3 regions of the Paenibacillus sp. FSL H8-0457 genome follow, and region 3 is predicted to be linked to each of the others. Evidence: riboswitches for the same ligand, from Rfam matches in the RefSeq annotation. Region 3 holds a riboswitch; each other region holds the start of a gene.
The links. A riboswitch is a leader RNA that binds a small molecule or an ion and turns the genes downstream of it on or off. The one in region 3 is predicted to bind thiamine pyrophosphate.
Positions count from the first base shown of each region.

Region 1: it holds a riboswitch for thiamine pyrophosphate, as region 3 does, so the genes downstream of both, MHI43_RS27335 (ECF transporter S component) here and tenA (thiaminase II) in region 3, are expected to answer to the same signal.
Region 2: it holds a riboswitch for thiamine pyrophosphate, as region 3 does, so the genes downstream of both, MHI43_RS03120 (ABC transporter substrate-binding protein) here and tenA (thiaminase II) in region 3, are expected to answer to the same signal.

Region 1 is NZ_CP150293.1:6,083,765-6,087,932, reverse strand. Features, by position in the region: gene MHI43_RS27345 (oxidoreductase) at 21-926, shown strand; gene asd (archaetidylserine decarboxylase) at 990-1,793, opposite strand; TPP riboswitch at 1,959-2,071, shown strand; gene MHI43_RS27335 (ECF transporter S component) at 2,163-2,792, shown strand; gene MHI43_RS27330 (ABC transporter ATP-binding protein) at 2,785-4,168, shown strand, end outside.
Region 2 is NZ_CP150293.1:712,584-716,751, forward strand. Features, by position in the region: gene MHI43_RS03105 (ABC transporter ATP-binding protein) at 1-16, opposite strand, end outside; gene MHI43_RS03110 (ABC transporter permease) at 71-838, opposite strand; gene MHI43_RS03115 (MTH1187 family thiamine-binding protein) at 835-1,128, opposite strand; gene MHI43_RS03120 (ABC transporter substrate-binding protein) at 1,216-2,247, opposite strand; TPP riboswitch at 2,369-2,478, opposite strand; gene MHI43_RS03125 (VOC family protein) at 2,651-3,034, opposite strand; gene MHI43_RS03130 (GGDEF domain-containing protein) at 3,293-4,168, shown strand, end outside.
Region 3 is NZ_CP150293.1:1,317,718-1,321,885, forward strand. Features, by position in the region: gene MHI43_RS05655 (iron-siderophore ABC transporter substrate-binding protein) at 1-371, shown strand, start outside; gene MHI43_RS05660 (VOC family protein) at 1,441-1,941, opposite strand; TPP riboswitch at 2,205-2,308, shown strand; gene tenA (thiaminase II) at 2,450-3,136, shown strand; gene thiM (hydroxyethylthiazole kinase) at 3,194-4,036, shown strand; gene thiD (bifunctional hydroxymethylpyrimidine kinase/phosphomethylpyrimidine kinase) at 4,033-4,168, shown strand, end outside.

The DNA of each region.
Region 1 (4,168 bases), 2.4 Mb from region 3:
GGCATTTGGATAAAGGAAGGATGTTGGCATGTGAGAGGAATAACGGCATCGACGGAGCCGGCGGTGATCCGGTGGTAACGGCGGGAGCAGGGAAGGTTGCGCTGGTCACGGGCGCGTCAAGCGGGTTCGGACTGCTGATCAGTCTGGAGCTGGCAAAAGCAGGTTATGACGTGGCCGCGGGTCTTCGCAGACCTGAGGCGGCAGCAGAGCTGTTGGCTCAGGCTGAACAAGCAGATGTTACCGGGCGTATTCACATCTTCCGATTGGATATAAGTGCCGAGGAGCAGGTCAAGGCTGCTGCTTCGGCGCTGGAGCAGAAGTTCGGCCGCTTGGACGTGCTGGTGAACAACGCCGGCGAGGCGGTGGGCGGCATGGTGGAGGAAGTGCCGCTGGGGGGCTGGCGAAAGCAGATGGAGACGAATTTCATCGGGACCGTATCGGTGACGCAGCATATGCTCCCGCTGCTGCGCAAGACCGGACGGTCTAAAATCATTCTCATGAGCAGCATTAGCGGCAGGGTCGGCTTTCCGGGTTATGGTCCCTATGCCGCTTCCAAATTTGCGCTGGAGGGGTTCGGCGAGAGCCTGTCCATGGAGTTGATGCCCTTTGGGATCGACGTCGTGCTGGTCCAGCCCGGTGCCTACGGCACGCCGATCTGGAACAAGAGTTTTGGGGAGCTGGCGGTCAAGGAAGGATCACCCTACAGCGATCTGCTGAAGGGCGTGCTGGACTATTCCGAGCGGACGGCCAAGGAAAGCGGGGATCCGCAGGAGGTAGCCCGTCTTGTGGCAAGCATATCGTCCATGACCAAACCGAGGTTCCGCTATACGCTGCCCCGAGGCACGCGGCTGACCGCGCGGATCAAGGGACTGCTGCCAGATCGGCTGTTTCAGCGGATCATTTACCGGCTGCTGAGCAGGCGGTAATCCTTCATCCGTCGAATGTTTCATGGACTTAGCTTAAAGCGCATGCTTGGAAGCTGAAAGGAATTACCCTTTTCGGGCTGTGGAAGGGTGCAGCAAACCGAGCAGTTCTCCCATCTTCACCTTGGAGCCCGGTTCCAAGTCACCGCGGGGTGTAAACGTGCCGTTCTCCGTCAAGAGCACGACGGTAGAGCCGAATTCAAAGTACGCAAGTTCGTCGCCAATGTCGTATTTCTTCACGCTCTCGTCGGCATAACGGATGCTGCTTACGTTCATGGCTCCGACCTTCACGACCGCAACTTCGCCGAATTCATGGGCAATATAGGTAATGAGGCGCTCGTTGCGGCTGAGCACGTTCCGGATATGGGTCATCGCAAAATCGTTCACGGGGTATACCCGGCCCTTCAAATGCTCGCTTTCCGCTTGAATGCCGGTTACCGGGGAATGTATGCGATGATAGTCGGTGGGGCTTAAATACAATACGAATGCATAACCGTTGATATAATTCTCCATTCTCGGTGACTTGGCGAGCAGCTCGCTCAGGGTATAATCCTGTCCCTTGACGCTGAGGATGGTGCCGGCGTTGACGGCGCACATCGCCGAAATCGTGGCATCGACGGGGCTTACCATGGCATCGGCGGTGTCGTCTATGGCGCGGAGGCCTATTTTTAACCGGCGGGAAAAGAATTCGTTCAGCGAACGGTATTCGTGGATCTCCTTCTCCGCTTCATGCGCCGGGATTTGGTAGATTCGTATAAATGCAGGTATTAGATGACGGCTCAGCCGGCTGTGGGAACAATGCCCCATGATGCGGGACAGCCACTTGCGGGAGGACAGCTCGGTCATCAGACGCAGCAATTGTTTAGCCATGTCATTCTCCTTTGTGCATAGGTGTCGGCAATAAAACGTTGGTGGAAAAGCCAATCACTCTGATATTGACATAGAATGAGCCGGAAATCAATAAATAGCCATTTTTGAAAAAAGGTTCTTGCTAATTGGGGAACGAATGTGTATTTTAAGATTAACATGAAACCGAATAGGGAATACGGGGGCTTGAGTGAATCAGGCTGAGATTGCAGCTGCTATCCGCTGTTGACCGTTAATCTGAACTGGGTAATGCCAGCGTAGAGAATATCCGACCCTGCCTACATAGGGCCTATTTTTCCGTCTGCGCGTTTTTCCAGACGGTTTTTTGTTGTGTTTATACAAAAAAAGCGGTGGAGAGGGGAATGTGTTGTTATGGGAACGTCTGTGCAAGAGAAATTGGGGGTACAGCCTAGAAAAGGGCTGCGATTAAGCGATATTTTGGTGACGGTGCTGGTATCGCTGGTGCTTGGCGTCATTTATCACTTCTGGGGATCGGTTTACAATCTGCTGAAACCGCTGTTCTTCGAAGCGGATGAACTGTTATACGGCATGTGGTTCGCAGCGGCCACGCTCGCTTACCTGCTGATCCGCAAGCCGGGAGTGGCCATCATCGCGGAGGTGGCGGCGGCCCACGTGGAAGTGCTGTTCGGGAGCGGCTGGGGACTGACGCTGCTGCTGTACGGTCTCATTCAAGGGCTGGGCGCGGAATTGGTATTCGCGGCGTTCCGTTACCGGAGCACCTCGGCGTGGACGGTGGCGATTGCCGGGGCCGGCGCGGCGGTCGGCTCGATGGTGATGGACTTCTATTACAGTTATACCGATGATCTTCAGACCTGGATGTTCCTTGCCAAGTATGGCATGCGGATTCTCAGCGGCGCCGTCATTGCCGGCTTGCTCATGCTGCTGCTGGCCAAAGCGTTGGACCGTACGGGCGTCACATCCCTGCTGCGCCCTGCGTCCAAGAAGGATTATGAAGCACTGGATGATCCGCGCCATGTCTAAAACCGCCGCCCGCTTGGTTTCGTCTTCAACCGCCGAGGCGGTTACGGAGCAGGCCGTGCATGTGGAGGGATTGCGCCTGAAGTATCCGGGCGAGGAGCGTTTGATGTTTAAGGACTTGTCCTTCTCGGCTGCCCGCGGGGAAAAGGTGCTGCTGCTCGGTCCGAGCGGCTGCGGCAAATCTACGCTGCTTCAGGTGCTTAGCGGGATGATTCCCCGCGCCACGGAGGTGCCGATGAAATGCGAAGCCCAGCTGGTGCCTCGCTCTTGGGGATATGTATTCCAAGATCCGGATACCCAGTTCTGCATGCCGTACGTGGATGAAGAGCTGGCCTTCGTGCTGGAGAACCTCAGCGTTCCCCGCGACGAGATGAAGGAGCGAATGCAAGCCGTCCTGCATGAGGTTGGGCTTGACCTTCAGGAGCTGCATATGCCGATCGGTCATCTGTCGCAGGGGATGAAGCAGAGGCTTGCGCTGGCTTCGGCCCTTCTGCTGGAGCCGGAGGTGCTGTTCCTCGATGAGCCGTCCGCCCTGCTCGACCCGGAAGGCAGGGAGCAAATCTGGTCAGCGGTGAAGGCCGTATCGGAAGGGCGTACGCTGATTATCGTGGAGCACCGGATTGAAGAAATGGCCCAATACGTGGACCGCGTGGTGCTGTTCACCCCGGATGGCGCCATTCTGGGCGATGGTCCGCCGGCAGCGATATTCGCCGAGTATGCGCGCGAGCTTCAGGCGTATGGCATCTGGTATCCCGGCGTATGGGAGGATTATGCGGAGTCTCGGGTAGGACGGGAGCTGTTTGCTCCGGTAGACGCGCCAGGCGATGAGCTGGGAAGTCTCATACCTGAGGCAGACTCAACGTATGCCCACCTTGGGGAGCCTGTCATTCGGTTAGATGATTTCCGGGGACTGCGATGGGAGAAACCGGTCGTCTCTCTTCCTTCGGCTGAGGTATACCCCGGAGATTTCATTGCGGTGATCGGGCCGAACGGCGCAGGCAAAAGCTCGCTGCTGCTCAGTTTGATGGGGCTCCTGCGCGCCGAAGGGACCTATGTGCTCTGCGGGGAGGAGGTCATCCAGGGCAAGCGCAGGAAAGTGCGGAAGAAGAGAGAGCGGCAGCTGCGCCAAATCGGATTCGTGTTTCAGAATCCGGAGCTTCAGTTTCTGACGGAACGTATCGGCGATGAGGTGATGTACTCGCTGCTGGTGGACCAAATGCCGCCGGATGAAGCGAAGGCACGGGCCGACCGCTGCCTGGAACGCTTTGGGCTGGACGGCATGGATAACAGGCACCCGTACCAGCTGTCGACAGGCCAGAAGCGCCGGCTGAGCGTTGCCACGGCCATGGCAAGGCAGCCGGCCGTCCTGCTCCTGGATG
Region 2 (4,168 bases), 610 kb from region 3:
ATACTTGATGTGTCATGTCGCTAAACAGCCTCCTTTTATATAGGTTGGAAAATGTCTGTTCACCGTGGTTTTAACCTTTTCGATTCCAGCGGATCAGGCGCTTCTCCAGCAGGGTGATCAGCAGCACCATCAGCAGGCTGAGCAGGACGATGATCAGAATGGCAACAAACACCCGGTCCGTGCGGTAGCCGGATTTTTGCAGCATCATATAGTAGCCGATGCCCCGGTCCGAGCCGATCCATTCCCCGATCACGGCCCCCATGACCGAATAGGTGGCCGCGATGCGGATCCCTGAGAAGATGGAGGGGAGCGCATGCGGCAGCTCCAGCTTGGTGAAGATCTGCCATGAAGTGGCTCCCGCCATCTGCATGTAATTCATCATGGTGCGGTCGGTACGCGCCAGTCCGTCCAGGGCGGCAACGGCTACGGGGAAGAAGCAGACCAGGGTAATCACGATAACCTTGGGCAGCATGCCGAAGCCGAACCAAATCATGAGGAGCGGGGCGAGAGCGATCGTCGGCACGTTCTGGCTAAGAATAAGAAGCGGATAAAGGGCGGTTTTGAGAAAAGGCACCAGATGCAGGGCCAACGAGATGACAAGGCCGATCGCCGTACCGATCATAAATCCGACCAGGGTTAATTGCAGCGTGGCCAGCGTATGCTGAAAAAGGCCGGAGGCGCCGGTGGCGCCGGTGGCGGCTTCATGCCCGATGGCCGTCGGCGCTGGCAAAATATACGGCTCTATATCGAATACCGATACCGCGGCCTGCCATACCGTCAAAAAGAAAAGGACCGCCGCAGCGGGCGGCCAAACGGAGCTCCACCAGCCTTTTCTCATGGACGGTATTTCTCAGTCAGCTTATCCATGCTGATGCCGCCCGGATGGTGCGCGATTTTGACCTGGGATATGACGCTGGGACTTCCCGCTTTCACCAGCGCCTCATGCATGCGCTCAACGATCATCAGCAGCTCGGAAAGCTCTCCTTCCAAGGTGGTTTCGAGCGCATGGACCTCGTATTTCACGCCCGACTCTTGAATGACCCGAATCGCTTCATCCACATAAGGAATGCTGTCGCCTCCATCCGGCGTTCTGGGTATCACTTGTATGCTCAAGAGGGTGTTTGCCATCTAAACTCATCCTTTCATGCAAGCTATATTGTAATGGAAGAGAGCCAGCCTGCCGGACAGGCGTCTCTCTTCCTAATTAAATGCATCCTATGGTTTCTCCGGTAAAAATTCATTGGTGAAGGCGCTGTCCGCATCAAGCTCCTTCTCGAGCAGCTTGCGTTCAAACATCCAGTCTGCATACCCCGACCATACTTCGGCTTTCTGCTCGCCCCAGCGGGCAGCATCATCCTGATAGCGGGGACTCAGCCATTTCTGGCTGGCAAGAACCAGCTCGGCATCCAGTTCGGGAACGGCCTTCGTCAGCAGGGCAGCCGCATCCTCAGGATGTTGAATCGCATAGTCGTATCCTTTTGAGGTCGCCCGCATGAATGCTTTGACAAGCTCCGGGTCCTCCTGGATCAGCTTCTCGTTCGTTACGATCACCGGCGTGTAATAGTCAAGCTGCTCGGAGTAGTCCTTCACATAGATCATGTCAAGTGGCTCGTTCCGGAGCTCGGCTTCGATACCGGTCCAGGCATAGAAGATCCAGGCAAAATCAATATCGCGTTTGACGGCCGTAAAATAATCGGCATCGCCCATGTTAACCATATTTACTTTGCTGACATCGGCACCGTCGATCTCCATGATGGATTTCATGACGGCTTCCTCAACAGGCGAGCCCCAGCCGCCGTAGGATTTCCCTTCAAAATCGCCAGCCTTGACGATCCCCTTGTCCTTGGGGGCGGCAAAGCCGGATGTATTATGCTGAATAATCGCCGCAATGGAGACAAGCGGCAGGCCTTGGGTTCTGGCAAGCGTGACGCCTTCCTGGTAGCTGATGCCAAACGGCACCTTGCCGGATGCGACCAGCGTATCCGTTCCGCCCGCCCCCGGCTGGACGATCTGGACGTTAAGCCCTTCTTCCTCATAATACCCGAGCTCCTTGGCTGCATACAGTCCGGTGTGGTTTGTGTTGGCCGACCAATCGAGCATCAGCTGTACGTCGCGGAGCTTTTCGGCTGCCTGGCCGTCTGCGCCTTCGGTACCTGTATTTTCGTTCTGTCCGCCTGTACCGCATCCCGCCGCAACCATCAGCAGGGCGCAAGCGAGAAGCAGTGCCATCCATTTTCCCTTCTTCATCGTGTCTTCTCTCCTTTGAATTCTCTTTCTCTTTCTATGACCTCGTTAACTCCACAAAAAAAGCGCCCTGAATGATATCAGGACGCATGACGGCGTAAGTGTATACCACGGCAAATCATAGCTGCCGCAAACATGGACTTCCTACGCTGGCATTACCCAGATCAGGTGTAAGGGTCAGTATCATCGGATACACTCTCAGCCGGCCAAATTCCAGCTCCCCCGGGATTTATGAAGTTTCGGACGTTACATCCGTTATTATAGTCCTAACGCAAAGACCTGTCTAGTTCGGAAGGGATGCGAACGAGGCAGGTCTTCGTATTGGACATGGCTTGTGCAGTTGGAAGAATGAACCCCGTTAACCATTCACGGGATGAAGCAATTAAAGGATCCTGTTCGCCAGCGGTTAGCGCTGGAAGAACTCAATCCATTCTCCTTCGGGACCGTGCACGAAGAAATAGCGGTACCCGTTCGGAAGCGTTACGATTTCCTCGTCAAGATGAGGTACGTCCAGTCCCTGAACGCGCGCATATTCCGCTTCGATGTTATCGGTGCTGACTGCGAAATGATGGACGGTGCCTTCTGCAGGAAGCGTGTCGCTGTAACCCTGGATAAGCTCGACTTCCGTTTCGTCGCTGCCGTTAAATCCGAGGAATGCCAGCTGGATGACGCCATTGGTATGGGTAAGGCGATCCTTCAGTTCAAGTCCGACGACGGTTGTGTAAAAAGCAATCGTGGCTTCAAGGTCCCGGACGACAATGCCGACATGATCCAATCGTTTCTGTGACAAGGCTAAACCCCCTTTCCGATTCATATGAGATATGACTGAAATGTTATCACATAATCCCTATACGTCAAGTGGGTCTTGAGGACGGCGATTTTTTGGGGCGCGATGGTTTAATAGAGTAGAATCGATGGTCTTTCTTTCATTTCCTCATCTTTACTTTTAGGTGGGTAAAAAGTATCATGAGAACTATAACTATTAATTCAAAAGACCTAACAAACAAGCGTTGAAGAAAGCTTGCCTTTTGGCCGAGGAGGAATGCTTATGAGTCCAACTCCAGCAGATCATCTGTGGATTCGACTCGCCATCATATATGCATTCATTCAGATAATGACCGTTCTGTGGATGCCTGATGCTTTATTGCTTCAGCGTGTTCTAGTCATTATGGCTTCCGCTGCCGCTTCCGTCTATTTACTACGGATCAGTCGGCATTACGAGCCGCATCTTCGAAGGTTTTGGCTTATCGCAAGTGCCGGGCTGATGGCGGATGCCTCGGCTCGAATCATCGATGCTTGTTATTTTTGGCTGGGGAAAGAGAGCGCTTCCCGGACAATATTGACTCAATTATTCTGGGGATTCGAAATCATCCTGTTTGCAGGTTCCCTCATTTATTTGTTCCGGCACGTTCAAGGTTCGTTTCGGGGAGTTCGGTTTATGCTGGATATCGTGATCGTTGGCATAACGGTCATGACGGTAGGCTGGGAATATTTCATCAAGCCCGAGCTTAACGGTTTGGCGAATGAAGCCTTGTGGGGAAAGCTGTGGGTGGACATGCTGTACCCGCTGTGCGCAACGGTGCTTATTTTCTTCACCCTGGTGTTGTATTTTAACACAGGGCAGCTAAGGAAACGGGCAGTCTTCCTGATATGCCTTGGCGGGAGCATGTACATTGCCGCCGATGTTCTGCATATGTATCTCGTCGATTATAAGGGTGTTGAAGTTCGTTCATACCTGTACCCACTGTATACGTTATCGGTATTCATCATTGGTTTGGCAGGAGGGCGGTCAGCTCCCGATGCCCGAAATCAATCGTTGGATGAGAGGGAGCCCCGTTCGTTCGGAAATCTGATCGTAAGATATCTGCTTCCTTACAGCGTGCTTGGCGGGATGTTTGCCCTTATGGTGCAGCGGTTCGGAGGA
Region 3 (4,168 bases):
TTCGTTTCATGGCAGGCAAGACCCGGGTGTACCACACCAATACGTTCTCGGGCGTTATTTTCGATAAAATCGGCATCGCCCGCAACGACATGACCAAGAACGCCAAGGACGATTTCGTGGACGAGATCACGAAGGAACGTCTGCCTGAGGTGGAAGCCGACAGACTGTTCTACTTCACTTATGAGACAGGGGACGGCGGCGCCAACCAGACCGAGCAGGAATGGATCAACGATCCGCTGTGGAAGAACCTGAACGTTGTGAAGAACGGTCAAGCCCACAAAGTGGATGACGCGATCTGGAATACGGCGGGTGGCATCCTGGCGGCCAACCTGATGATCGACCAGCTGCAGGAGTTTTACGGCATTCAGTAAGGAATGAAGACGGATGCTGAAGGCTAGTATCATCATATAGCGGAAGATGCTAGGAACAAGTTAAAAAAGGAGGCATCCCTCAAGATCTGAGATCTTGCGAGGGTGCCTCCTTTTTTAGCATCGCGCGTCGGTAACATCGCGCGTCGGTAACATCGCGCGTCGGTAACATCGCACGTCGCCGGCATCGCAACGTCGCCAGTACCGCAACATCGAAGTACCGCCGGTATGCAGCTGCATGTCACATTGCTCGCCAGTACAGCTTAACCAACTCCGGGCATCATGCCGCTAACCATGACCTGTTAACGGACACCAGATCCCTTATTTCCCTGATTAATCCCCGATTCTCAGATCTAACGGACACAGGATCCCCTATTACCTCAATAAGGAGCCTATTTGCGATCAGATTCTATGATTAACGTATCTGGTGTCCGTTAGCCATCAAAAATTACGCCTATTCAGCTAAATAACGTATCCTCAGTCCGCTTGTCCTTGAGCGGTCGCCCCAAGACCAGTAGTCGCACAAGACCAGTAGTGTAGTGCACAAGACCAGTAATAGCACCAAGACCAGTAGTAGCATCAATACCGTAGTCGCACAAGACCAGTAATAGCACCGACCAGCCAGTCACCAAGGTACTCGTTAACGGACACCAGATCCCTTATTTCCCTAATTAACCCTCGATTCTTGGATCTAACGGACGGACACAGGATACCGATCCCCTATTACCTCAATAAGGAGCCTATTTGCCATCATACTCTACAAATTACGTATCTGGTGTCCGTTAGCCATCAAAAATTACGCCTATTCAGCTAAATAACGTATCCTCAGTCCGTTTGTCCTCGAGCGGTCGCCCCAAGACCAGTAGTCGCACAAGACCAGTAGTAGCACCAAGACCAGTAATAGCACCTACTATATACTACTTTGTGTCCCCCAGGTTTCTACCTCTAATCCATAGCTGCTTTAAGTTATGCTGTTCTAAGTTGTTTTGGTCGGCAGCCATCCATGCATACCCTTGGGACACCGAATCCACCCATGTCCTCCCTGTGATAACGCTCGCTTCACGGTAACTTTTTACGACATCTTCACCACGATCTCCGCCCCTGCAACATAGGTCATCGCTTGGATGTATTCCGGGTCTTGGGCACGCTGTTCCATTTCCACCGGAGTGAGGTCCTCCATTCGTGTCTGTACCCACCATAAGTTGCCGAACGGGTCCCGTACCCGTCCCACCCGATCGCCGAAGAACAAGGTCGTTGGCTCCGTCACCGAGACCGCTCCTGCGGCCAGCGCTTGCCGATACACGTCATCGCAATCCTCAACATACAAACGGAGGTATGCCGGGCTATCCGGCCATTCCGGCTTTGCATCAAACATCATGACGACGGCATCTCCGATTCGGACCTCGGCATGGCCGATGACACCATCGCCAACATAGACGCGGGCAAGCTCTTCGGCTCGGAATGCTTGTTTGAGGAAATCGATCAGCGCTGCGGAGTTTCTTGAGATGATCCACGGCGTCACGGAGGTGTAGCCATCCGGAATGGGTTTAACCGCTTTCGGTTGGTTCGTCATAAATACGCTCGCTCCTTTAAACTTCATTTATTTGAATTGCGCTTATGCACTCATTATGCGGGGGCATATATGACAGCCGAGCGTCAGTGTTTCCGGTATGAGTTTGGGGTAGCCTGCGTTTTTATCTTGCGAAAAGACAGCCGCCACCGTACATCGTCACAATCACGCGGTCGGAGGAAGGTTCGAGCTTGAGGTTCCGTCCACAAACTGTTAACGTTTGACACCACCCCCAAACCTATGTACAGTATTAGACAAAAGAATAGGAAGTCCACTAGGGGAGCCGTTGGCGGCTGAGACAAGAGCGTATCTTGGACCCTTTGAACCTGATCTAGTTCGTACTAGCGTAGGAAAGTGGAGCCTTCGAATATGAGGTCTCGGTGCGTTTTTTTGGCGCACCCGGGCTTGTTGACGAAGCCGCTCCAGTTTTCGGGGCGGCTTTTTAGCGTTGTCTGAAAAGTCGTGTCTTACGGACTTCCTGCTCTTCAATATGTTGGAGGTGGGGACAAACATGAGTTTCACGCAAGCGCTCCGTCAGCAGGCGGGAGGCATTTTTCAAGCAATCTTCGATCATCCCTTCGTAAAAGGCATTGCCGAGGGGAATCTGGAGCGGGAGCAGCTGATTCACTATGTGAAGCAGGATTTTGAGTATTTGAATGCCTACATGCGGATTTACGGAATAGCCATATCCAAATCGACCAGCCGGGAAGAGATCGCGGCCTTTAACGAACAGATTTCATTCATCCTGCACAGCGAGGTGCACCCGCATCAGAATTTTTGCGCAGCCGCCGGGGTGACCTATGAAGAGCTGCAGGGATATCCGCTGGCTCCGTCCGCGCATCATTACATCCGTCATATGCTGACGGTGGCGCATGAGGGTAGTTTGGGCGAGATTATGGCCGTGCTGCTGCCGTGCCCATGGACGTACCTGGAGATTGGCCGCAAGCTGTTGAATGAGGTGAAGCCGGATGCCTCCCATCCGTTTTACGACTGGATTTCTTTTTACGGAAACCGGGGGGAAGACGCAACAGCCAAGTTCTGCGACCGTGTCGATGCATGGGCGGAGGGTACGACGGCAGCCGAGCGGGAACGGATGAGGGAGCATTTTATGCTGAGCAGCCAGCTGGAGTATCTGTTCTGGGACATGGCTTATAAGCAGGAGGAGTGGCCGGTGCAGCTGGAGGCTGCCGTGCTGTAAAGAGCGATGTTCACAAGCACATGGAATTCCATTATAGCGAAGAGAGGCTGATATAAAATGCGTTCATGGGAAAAAGAGGTTTCGGCGCTTTTAACGAAGGTACAGCAGACGAGCCCCCTCGTTCACAATATGACGAACGTGGTGGTTACGAATTTTACGGCTAACGGCTTGTACGCGCTGGGCGCGTCGCCGGTGATGGCTTACGCGCCGGAGGAAGTGGCGGATATGGCCGCCATCGCGGGCGCGCTCGTATTGAACATCGGCACGCTGAACCGCGAGCTGGTGGATGCGATGATGATCGCGGGACAATCGGCGAATGCCCATGGCGTGCCGGTGCTGCTGGACCCGGTCGGCGCGGGAGCGACCCGTTTGCGGACGGAGTCGGCGCTGCGGATCCTAAGCGAGGTGAAGGTTTCGCTCGTGCGCGGAAATGCGGCTGAAGTCGCTTACCTTATCGGGGAGGTCCGCGAGATCAAGGGCGTAGACGCAGGCAATAGCGCAGGCGGCAATCATGCCGAGCTGGCCGTGCGGGCTGCGCGCGAGTTAGGCACGATCGTGGCCATTACCGGTGAAGAGGACGTGATTACCGATGGAACGGAAGTGCGCATCATTACCGGAGGGGATGCGCTGCTTACGAAGGTGACTGGCGCAGGCTGCCTGCTGACCTCGGTGCTGGGAGCCTTTGCCGCGGTGGAAGCGAACCTGCTGCTTGCAGGTACGGCGGGTCTGGCCTTCTATGGGGCCGCGGCGGCGAAAGCTGCGGAGCGAACGGCAGATCTGGGACCGGGAAGCTTCCAGATAACCTTCCTGGACGAGCTGGCGAAGCTTCATCCAGGATCGCTGGAAGGGTATGCCGCTGTGTTGGAAGCGGGAGCGGCGGCGGCTGGAGGCACGCGATGAGCGAGGCTAGCATACCCCGTGCCCTGACGATTGCCGGGTCTGACAGCGGTGGCGGCGCCGGCATTCAGGCCGATCTGAAAACCTTCCAGGAACTCGGCGTGTACGGCATGTCGGCGATTACCGCGATCACGG